Regions from separate parts of the Pseudomonas sp. NPDC087690 genome, predicted to be linked through region 1. Evidence: predicted binding sites of a transcription regulator. Region 1 holds the regulator's gene; the other holds the start of a gene.
The links. Region 1 encodes FliA, which starts transcription of late flagellar genes. Its sites were predicted from a motif close to CTAAAGTTTNNNNNNNNNNNGCCGNTAA; they were not measured.
Positions count from the first base shown of each region.

Region 2: a site for FliA is predicted at 2,110-2,137, ahead of ACIPIZ_RS14435 (methyl-accepting chemotaxis protein). Genes of this name have one in related genera too.

Region 1 covers NZ_JBIUVX010000041.1:7,905-12,416, forward strand. Annotated here, with positions in the region: gene flhA (flagellar biosynthesis protein FlhA) at 1-45, shown strand, start outside; gene flhF (flagellar biosynthesis protein FlhF) at 57-1,397, shown strand; gene fleN (flagellar synthesis regulator FleN) at 1,514-2,344, shown strand; gene fliA (RNA polymerase sigma factor FliA) at 2,341-3,081, shown strand; gene ACIPIZ_RS25035 (chemotaxis response regulator CheY) at 3,248-3,619, shown strand; gene ACIPIZ_RS25040 (protein phosphatase CheZ) at 3,638-4,426, shown strand; partial or broken gene ACIPIZ_RS25045 (hypothetical protein) at 4,504-4,512, shown strand, end outside.
Region 2 covers NZ_JBIUVX010000011.1:112,038-116,549, forward strand. Annotated here, with positions in the region: gene ACIPIZ_RS14435 (methyl-accepting chemotaxis protein) at 22-1,998, opposite strand; gene ACIPIZ_RS14440 (LysR substrate-binding domain-containing protein) at 2,188-3,108, opposite strand; gene ACIPIZ_RS14445 (NorM family multidrug efflux MATE transporter) at 3,267-4,512, shown strand, end outside.

The sequences.
Region 1 (4,512 bases):
AACAAGCAAGTGACCATCGTTGCGACAGTAGGGCCCAACGGCTGAGGTAGTGGTTTATGCAAGTTAAGCGTTTCTTTGCCGCCGATATGCGTCAGGCCATGAAGCTGGTTCGTGATGAGCTGGGCGCTGATGCCGCCATCATTGGCAATCGCCGCATTGCCGGCGGTGTCGAGCTGACGGCGGCACTGGATTACAAACTGTCGGCGCTGGCGCCACGGGTTCCGAACATGGAACTCGAAGACGAGCTGCGCAAGACCCAGTCGCGCATCGTCACCGCCCAGGCCGAGTTGAGCCTGCGTGGCGAAGCCGACGGCAATAGCAATCGCCAGATCTTTGCCGGGCTGCCGTTGACGGCTGGCCTGCCACTGACCGCTGCCGAACCGCTGAGCGAGCCGACCTACGCCGCTCCGGCGCGCCCGGCGCCTGCGCCTGCGCAGTCCTCCGGCGGCGTGGATCCGCGTGCACTGGATTCGATGCGCTTTGAATTGAACAGCCTGCGCGAGCTGATGGAAGTTCAGCTCGGCACCCTGGCCTGGAATCAGCTGCAAGGCAGCCGTCCGGCGCAAGCCAACCTGTATCGCCGTCTGCAACGTATCGGTCTGTCCGGGCCGTTGTCGCGCGATCTGCTGGCGATGATCACCGATATCGAAGAACCGCGTCAGGCCTGGCGCATGTTGCTTGCGCACCTGGCGCGGATGATTGCCGTACCGGAAGTCGAGCCGCTGGAAGAGGGCGGTGTGATTGCGATGGTCGGCCCTGCCGGCATGGGCAAGACCACCACGCTGGCCAAACTGGCTGCGCGTTATGTGCTCAAGTACGGCGCGCAGAATGTCGCGCTGGTGAGCATGGACAGCTTCCGTATTGGCGCGCAGGAACAACTGAAGACGCTGGGCCGTATTCTCAATGTGCCGGTGACTCACGTCGATCCGGGCCAGTCGCTGGTGCAGGCACTGGATCCATTGCTGCGAAAACGCGTGGTATTGATCGATACTGCCGGCCTGCAAGCCAGCGATCCGGCCTTGCGCATGCAACTCGAAAGCCTCGCCGGTCGTGGCATTCGCTCAAAAAATTATCTGGTCTTGGCAACCACCAGCCAGAAACAGGTTCTAACGGCCGCTTATCACAGTTACAAGCGTTGTGGGCTAGCTGGCTGCATCCTGACTAAACTGGATGAAACGGCAAGCCTGGGCGAAGTGTTGAGCCTGGCGATCAGTCATGAATTGCCGGTCGCGTACCTGACCGATGGCCCACGGATTCCGGATGATTTGCATCTGCCGCGCCGTCATCAACTGGTCAGCCGCGCCGTCAGCGTGCAAATGCAGGAAGAACCCAGCGAAGAAGCCATGGCTGACATGTTCGCTGATATCTATCACAGCCCGACCAAGCAGGTAGGCTGAGGTATTCATGAACAGTTTTTGTACCTACATCGATGGTCTGCCATGCATTGTTCCGGTTGTGAACGCGCAGCCAGTAATGTGGCCTCCGTCTATGCAAGACAAGGTAAAGAAATAACATGGGCAGCATGCATCCCGTACAGGTGATCGCGGTGACCGGCGGCAAAGGTGGCGTCGGCAAGACTAACGTGTCAGTGAACTTGTCCCTGGCGCTGGCAGAGCTTGGCCGTCGGGTCATGCTGCTGGACGCCGACCTGGGACTGGCGAACGTCGACGTTTTGTTGGGTCTGACCCCTAAACGCACGCTGGCTGACGTCATCGAAGGCCGCTGCGAGCTACGCGACGTCCTGTTGCAAGGCCCCGGCGGCATTCGCATCGTCCCGGCCGCGTCCGGCACGCAGAGCATGGTCCACCTGAGCCCGGCGCAACATGCCGGTCTGATTCAGGCGTTCAGCGACATCGGCGACAATCTCGACGTACTGGTGATCGACACCGCTGCGGGTATTGGTGACTCGGTAGTCAGTTTCGTGCGCGCAGCGCAGGAAGTGTTGCTGGTGGTCTGCGACGAGCCGACTTCGATCACGGACGCCTACGCGCTGATCAAGTTGCTCAACCGCGACTACGGCATGAACCGCTTCCGCGTGCTCGCCAACATGGCGCAGAGCCCGCAGGAAGGGCGCAACCTGTTCGCCAAGTTGACCAAGGTCACGGATCGTTTCCTCGACGTCGCTCTACAATACGTCGGCGCCGTGCCTTACGACGAAAGCGTACGCAAAGCGGTGCAGAAGCAGCGTGCAGTCTACGAAGCCTTCCCGCGCTCCAAGTGCGCGCTGGCGTTCAAGGCCATTGCACAGAAGGTCGACACCTGGCCGCTGCCCGCCAACCCGCGCGGCCACCTTGAATTTTTCGTCGAGCGTCTCGTGCAGCAAACGGCAGGGCCCGTGTTATGACCGCTAGCGGTATGAATTACTACAAGAAGTCGGCACGCGACGCTCAGTACGAGCTGATCGAGCGTTACGCGCCACTGGTCAAACGCATTGCCTATCACTTGCTGGCGCGGTTGCCGGCGAGTGTGCAGGTCGAAGACCTGATCCAGGCCGGGATGATCGGCCTGCTCGAAGTCTCGACCAAGTATGACGCCAGCAAAGGCGCCAGTTTCGAAACGTACGCGGGCATTCGAATCCGCGGCGCGATGCTCGACGAAGTGCGCAAAGGGGACTGGGCGCCACGCTCGGTTCACCGCAATACCCGTATGGTCAGTGACGCAATTCGCTCAATTGAAGCTAAAACCGGCCGTGACGCTAAAGATCACGAGGTTGCAGCCGAACTCCAATTGAGTCTCGACGATTACTACGGGATTTTGAATGACACCTTGGGCAGCCGCCTGTTCAGTTTCGACGACCTGTTGCAGGACGGCGAACACGAAGGGCTGCACGAGGATGGCGCCAGTGCTCATCTTGAGCCGTCGCGCGATCTGGAGGATGAACGCTTCCAGGCAGCGCTGGCGGACGCGATTGCCAATTTGCCGGAGCGTGAGCGACTGGTGTTGGCGCTGTACTACGACGAAGAGCTGAACCTCAAGGAAATCGGTGAAGTCCTTGGCGTCAGTGAATCGCGGGTCAGCCAGTTACACAGCCAGTGCGCGGCCCGTTTGCGGGGGCGTTTGGGGGAGTGGCGAGCGCGCTGAAGGCAGTGTGGGGACACTGCGAACGAGGCTGGTGCGGTGATGAACGGCACCGGTCTTGCTCTGTTGTGCTCCAGACAGTCTTTGAGTGCTGCGCCGATTGATTGAAGTGGCGCGTCCAGGTGCTGGGCGCGTTTAAGACTGCTTGGAGGTCGAATTGAACAAAGACATGAAAATCCTCATCGTTGATGACTTCTCAACGATGCGGCGGATCATCAAGAACCTGCTGCGTGATCTTGGGTTCACCAACACCGTCGAGGCCGACGATGGCACTACCGCCATCCCGGTGCTCAACAGCGGAAGCATCGACTTTCTGGTAACGGACTGGAACATGCCGGGCATGACCGGTATCGACCTGCTGCGCCACGTGCGTGCCGATGAAAAGCTCAAGCACCTGCCGGTACTGATGGTGACGGCTGAAGCCAAGCGCGAGCAGATCATCGAAGCCGCTCAGGCCGGTGTGAACGGCTACGTAGTCAAACCTTTCACGGCTCAGGCGTTGAAAGACAAAATCGAGAAGATTTTCGAACGCATCGGCTGATGAACGCGCGGGGGAGCTATGGAGCATAACGAATCTTCACAGGGCGATTTCGAGTCGACCCTGAAAAAACACGCGGTCGAACTGGTCGAGAGCCTTGAAAAAGGCAGGTTCGGCGACGCTGTGCAACTGATCCATGAGCTCAATCAGACCCGTGACCGTGGCCTGTACCAGGAAGTGGGCAAGCTCACACGTGAACTGCACAGTGCGATCGTCAACTTCCAGATCGATCCGAACATGCCGCAGGCCGAGGAAGTGTCGCAAATCACCGACGCCACCGAACGCCTGGGCTATGTGGTCAAGCTGACAGAAGCCGCGGCCAACCGCACCATGGATCTGGTGGAAAGCGCCACGCCGGTGGTCAACAGTCTGGCTGATGAAGCCCAGACCTTGAGTGCCGATTGGGGTCGCTTCATGCGTCGTGAAGTCGGAGCTGAAGAGTTCCGCGAACTGGCGCGCCGGGTCGACGGTTTTCTGTCACGCAGCAGCACGGACAACCGTGCGGTGTCGAGCAATCTCAACGACATCCTGCTGGCCCAGGATTACCAGGACCTGACCGGTCAGGTGATCAAGCGTGTGACCCAATTGGTCACCGAAGTCGAAAGCAATTTGCTCAAACTTGTCCTCATGGCCAGTCAGGTTGACCGCTTTGCGGGCATTGAACATGACCGTGCCGCGATGCTTGCAGAAAAAGATCCACAAAAACATCTCTCGCAGGGTGAAGGTCCGCAGATTCATGCCGATAAACGAGAAGACGTTGTGTCCGGTCAGGACGATGTGGACGATTTGTTATCCAGCCTTGGATTCTAGAGTTTTGGAATTTGGGTTTTTTGGGTTTTTAGACCTGTAGGAGCACCCCATTAATGAGCTTCGGCGCCGATGAAGAGATCCTTCAG
Region 2 (4,512 bases), on a different contig from region 1:
TCCTACAAGGGCATCGGCGCATCAACGGAAACGATCAACCTCGGAACGCAGATCCGCCGCCAACTTCTCCAGCTCTTTGGCGGTGACTGCAAGGTTCGACACCACCTCACGCTGCTCACTGTTCGCCAAGGCAATGCTCTGCAAGTTGCTGCTGAGCAACGTCGCGGTGCTGCTCTGTTCCTGGGTCGCCGTAGTGATCGCGGCAAACTGCTGACCCGCCGAGCGGCTCTGCTCATCGATGCGTGCCAGCGCCGAGGCAACATTGGCGTTACGCGACAGACCTTCCTGCATCAGCACATTGCCCTGCTCCATGGTGCTGATCGCGTTGCCGGTTTCCTGCTGGATGCTGTGAATCATGCTGGAAATTTCATCGGTCGCCTGACGGGTACGCGAAGCCAGGCTGCGCACTTCATCGGCCACCACAGCGAAGCCGCGACCTTGTTCACCGGCACGTGCCGCTTCAATCGCAGCGTTGAGCGCCAGCAGGTTGGTCTGCTCGGCAATCGAGGTGATAACCCCGACGATACCGCCGATTTCCTGCGACCGCTGGCCGAGGGTGTTGATCACCGTGGCGGTGCTGTTCAGCGCGCCAGCGATTTGCTCCAGAGAGGACGATGCCTCTTCCATCGAACTGCGACCAATCTGCGTCTGCTGGGCGTTTTCCTGCGCCAGACGCTGGGTCGCGCCCATGTTGTCGGCAATGTTCAGCGAGGTCGCGCTGAACTCTTCCACCGCACCGGCCATGCTGGTGATTTCGCCAGACTGCTGCTCCATGCCTTCGTAGGCACCGCCGGACAAACCGGACAAGGCTTGAGCACGGCTGTTGACCTCTTCCGACGAGCGACGGATGTGCTCGACCATCGTCGACAAGGCTTGGCTCATCTGGTTGAACGCGCGGGACAGCTGACCGATCTCGTCATTGCTCGACACGTTCAGGCGCACGCTCAGATCACCGGCACCCAAGGCTTCGGCCTGACGTACCAGATCGCTCAGTGGCGCCAGCTTGCTGCGCAGCAACCAGACCACCGAACCGACCGCCAGCAACATCGCCAGCAAGCTGCCAATGGCCAGTTGCGTACCGACGCTCCAGGTCACCGCGCGAATCTCGGCTTTCGGCATGCTCGCCACCACCGACCACGGGCCACCGTCGAACGGCACCGCTACACTGTAGAAATCCTCGGACTTGTCACCCCAGAACTGACCTTTGCCCGGCGATTTCGCCAGATCCTTGATCACTGGAATCGCTTGATCAAGCGCCTGTACACCTGCCGGTGCAACCAGCCATTTGCTCTGCTCATCGAGCAGCGCCAGCGAACCGGTCTGCCCGATGCGGAAACGCTTGAGGTTGTCGAACTGGGCGTTCTGCGCGTCGGTGTAATCGAAACCAACGAACAGCACCGCAATCACCTTGCCGCTGCCATCGCGCACCGGGGTGTATTGGGTCATGTAGGAACGATCGAACAGCAACGCACGGCCAACATAGCTCTGCCCCGCCATCAACTTCGCGTACGCCGGGTGAGCGTGGTCAAGCAAGGTGCCGATGGCGCGGGTGCCATCCTGTTTGGTCAGCGAGGTGCTGACCCGCACAAAGTCTTCACCACTGCGTACGAACAGCGTGGCGACACCGGCCGTCATCTGCTTGAACTCGTCGACTTCCTTGAAGTTGTTGTTCAGCACTTCGCTGCCCAGATGCAGGCCCGGGGTCTGCGTGCCGGCGACTGTCACCGGCTCACTTGGGTGAATGCTCAAGCCCGCGCTGAAGCGCTTCTCGAACAACCCGCTCAAGCGCTGGGTGCTTTCACGCAGCGTGCCGTGAAAGGTGCTCAGTTGGTCGGCCAGCAGCCGCGCCTCACTGGCCAGATGTTCTTCACGGGTGGCGAGGTTGGCCGAGTCCAGCGAACGCAGGGCGAACACCGTACTGCCACTGATGACTATCGCCAGTATCACAGCGAGCGCGAGGCCCAGCTGCGAGGCGATCCGAGCGCGAGGTTGAGACATGGACAGCTCCTGGCCGAGCTACCGGATCCTCCCTGATCGCAGCCAATGCTCGGAAATTTTTTAATAATGGGGGTGACCTCATGAAACCGGCACGACGGTTCCATCTGCTCGTAGTCGGCGGCAAAGCCGAATACTTGAGCGCATTGCGAGGGTATGGCGTAAGGCCGGCATTGTGGCGGCTCGAACGTTTCAGCTCAAGCGCGTAACCGCCGGCAGCTCCATGGCGCGGACTTCGCCTTGCAGGAAGTCGCTTAGACGGCGCAAACGTTCACCTCCCGGACGGGTCTTTGGCCACACCAGGTAATAATTCAGTCCGCTGGCGATCGCCGTCGGCCACGGCAGACTCAGGCGTCCTTGCGCGACATCCTCGGCAACCATCAACAGATCGCCCATCGACACACCGTAGCCGCGCGCCGCTGCGATCATGCCCAGCTCGAGGGTATCGAACACCTGGCCGCCCTTGAGTGAAACCTGATCGGACAGCCCCATGTGCTCCAGCCAACTGCGCCAGTCACGACGATCCGGGGTCGGATGGAGCAATTCGGTGGACGCCAGCCGGGCCAGATCCCACGGCTGATCATTGAGCAGGTTCGGCGCACCCACCGGGATCAGCTCTTCAGGAAATAACAGGCTGGCCTCCCAGTCGGGTGGAAAATGCCCGTCACTCAGCAGCACCGCGCAATCGAACGGCTCATCGTTGAAGTCCACCGAATCGACATCCATCCAGGCGCTGGTCAGTTGCACTTCGTTGCCTGGTTGCAGGTGACGGAAACGACTGAGTCGCGCCAGCAACCAACGCATGGTCAGGGTCGACGGCGCTTTCATGCGCAGGATGTCATCTTCAGCGCGCAAGGTATTACAGGCCCGCTCCAGGGCTGCGAAGCCTTCACGGATGCCCGGCAACAGCAACCGGGCCGACTCGGTGAGCTGCAAATGGCGACCGCTGCGGTGAAACAGCTTGCAGGCAAAGTGATCTTCGAGCGTGCGAATGTGCCGACTCACCGCACTCTGGGTGATCGACAACTCCTCGGCCGCACGCGTGAACGAGCTGTGCCGCGCGGCGGCTTCGAATGCACGCAGGGCATACAACGGAGGAAGTCGACGGGACATGCACAAGGCTCCTGCAGCGGGATACAGCGAAATGGACAGTTTCTACTCAGGATGAGTATTACTCATGCGACTCATCCTTTTTATCCCTTTGTGCAATAAATGCCAAACGCCGAGAATCGACGCTCTCCTGCTTCCTCTGAAATCGACTGGTGATGACCATGCAGCATCCTGTGCGTACCGAACTCTGGGCCATTCTGCGGCTGGCAGGGCCGTTGATCGCTTCACAGTTGGCGCACATGCTGATGGTGCTGACTGACACCCTGATGATGGCGCGCCTCAGCCCGGAAGCGTTGGCCGGTGGCGGTCTCGGTGCGGCGAGCTATTCATTTGTGTCGATTTTCTGCATTGGCGTGATTGCGGCTGTCGGCACGCTGGTGGCGATTCGCAAGGGCGCCGGCGACATCATTGGTGCAGCGCGGCTGACCCAAGCCGGTTTGTGGCTAGCGTGGCTGATGGCGTTGGGCGCCGGGTTGCTGCTGTGGAACCTGAAACCGGTGTTGCTGCTGTTCGGCCAGACCGAAACCAACGTCAACGCCGCCGGGCAATTCCTCATCGCCCTGCCCTTTGCCCTGCCTGGCTATCTGAGTTTCATGGCTTTGCGCGGCTTCACCAGTGCGATTGGCCGGGCGACGCCGGTGATGGTTATCAGCCTGGCCGGCACGGTGGCCAACTTCCTGCTCAATTACGCGCTGATCACCGGCATGTTCGGTCTGCCGAAAATGGGTCTGACGGGCATCGGACTGGTCACGGCGATCGTCGCCAATTGCATGGCACTCGCGTTGGCGTGGCACATCCGCCGGCACCCGGCGTATGACGCTTATCCGCTGCGCGCGGGCCTGTCACGGCCGAACCGGCAGTACCTGAAAGAGCTGTGGCGCCTCGGCCTGCCAATCGGCGGCACCTACGCGGTGGAAGTCGGTTTGTTCGCATTTGCGGCGTTGTGCATGGGCACCATGGGCAGCACGCAATTGGGCGCGCACCAGATTGCTCTGCAAATCGTTTCGGTGGCGTTCATGGTGCCGGCGGGCATGTCGTATGCGATCACCATGCGTGTCGGCCAGCATTACGGCGCCGGGCAATTGAGCGATGCGCGGATGTCCGGACGGGTCGGGATCGTCTTCGGCGCCGTGGTGATGCTGGGGTTTGCGATGGTGTTCTGGCTGCTGCCGAATCAGTTGGTCGGGTTGTTCCTCGATCACAATGATCCGGCGTTTGCCGAGGTGATTCGTCTGGCGGTGAGCCTGTTGGCAGTGGCGGCATGGTTCGAGTTGTTTGATGGCACGCAGACGATTGCCATGGGCTGCATTCGTGGACTCAAGGATGCGAAGACCACGTTTCTGGTCGGGCTCGCTTGCTATTGGCTGATTGGTGCGCCGGCGGCGTGGTGGATGGCGTTCCATTTGA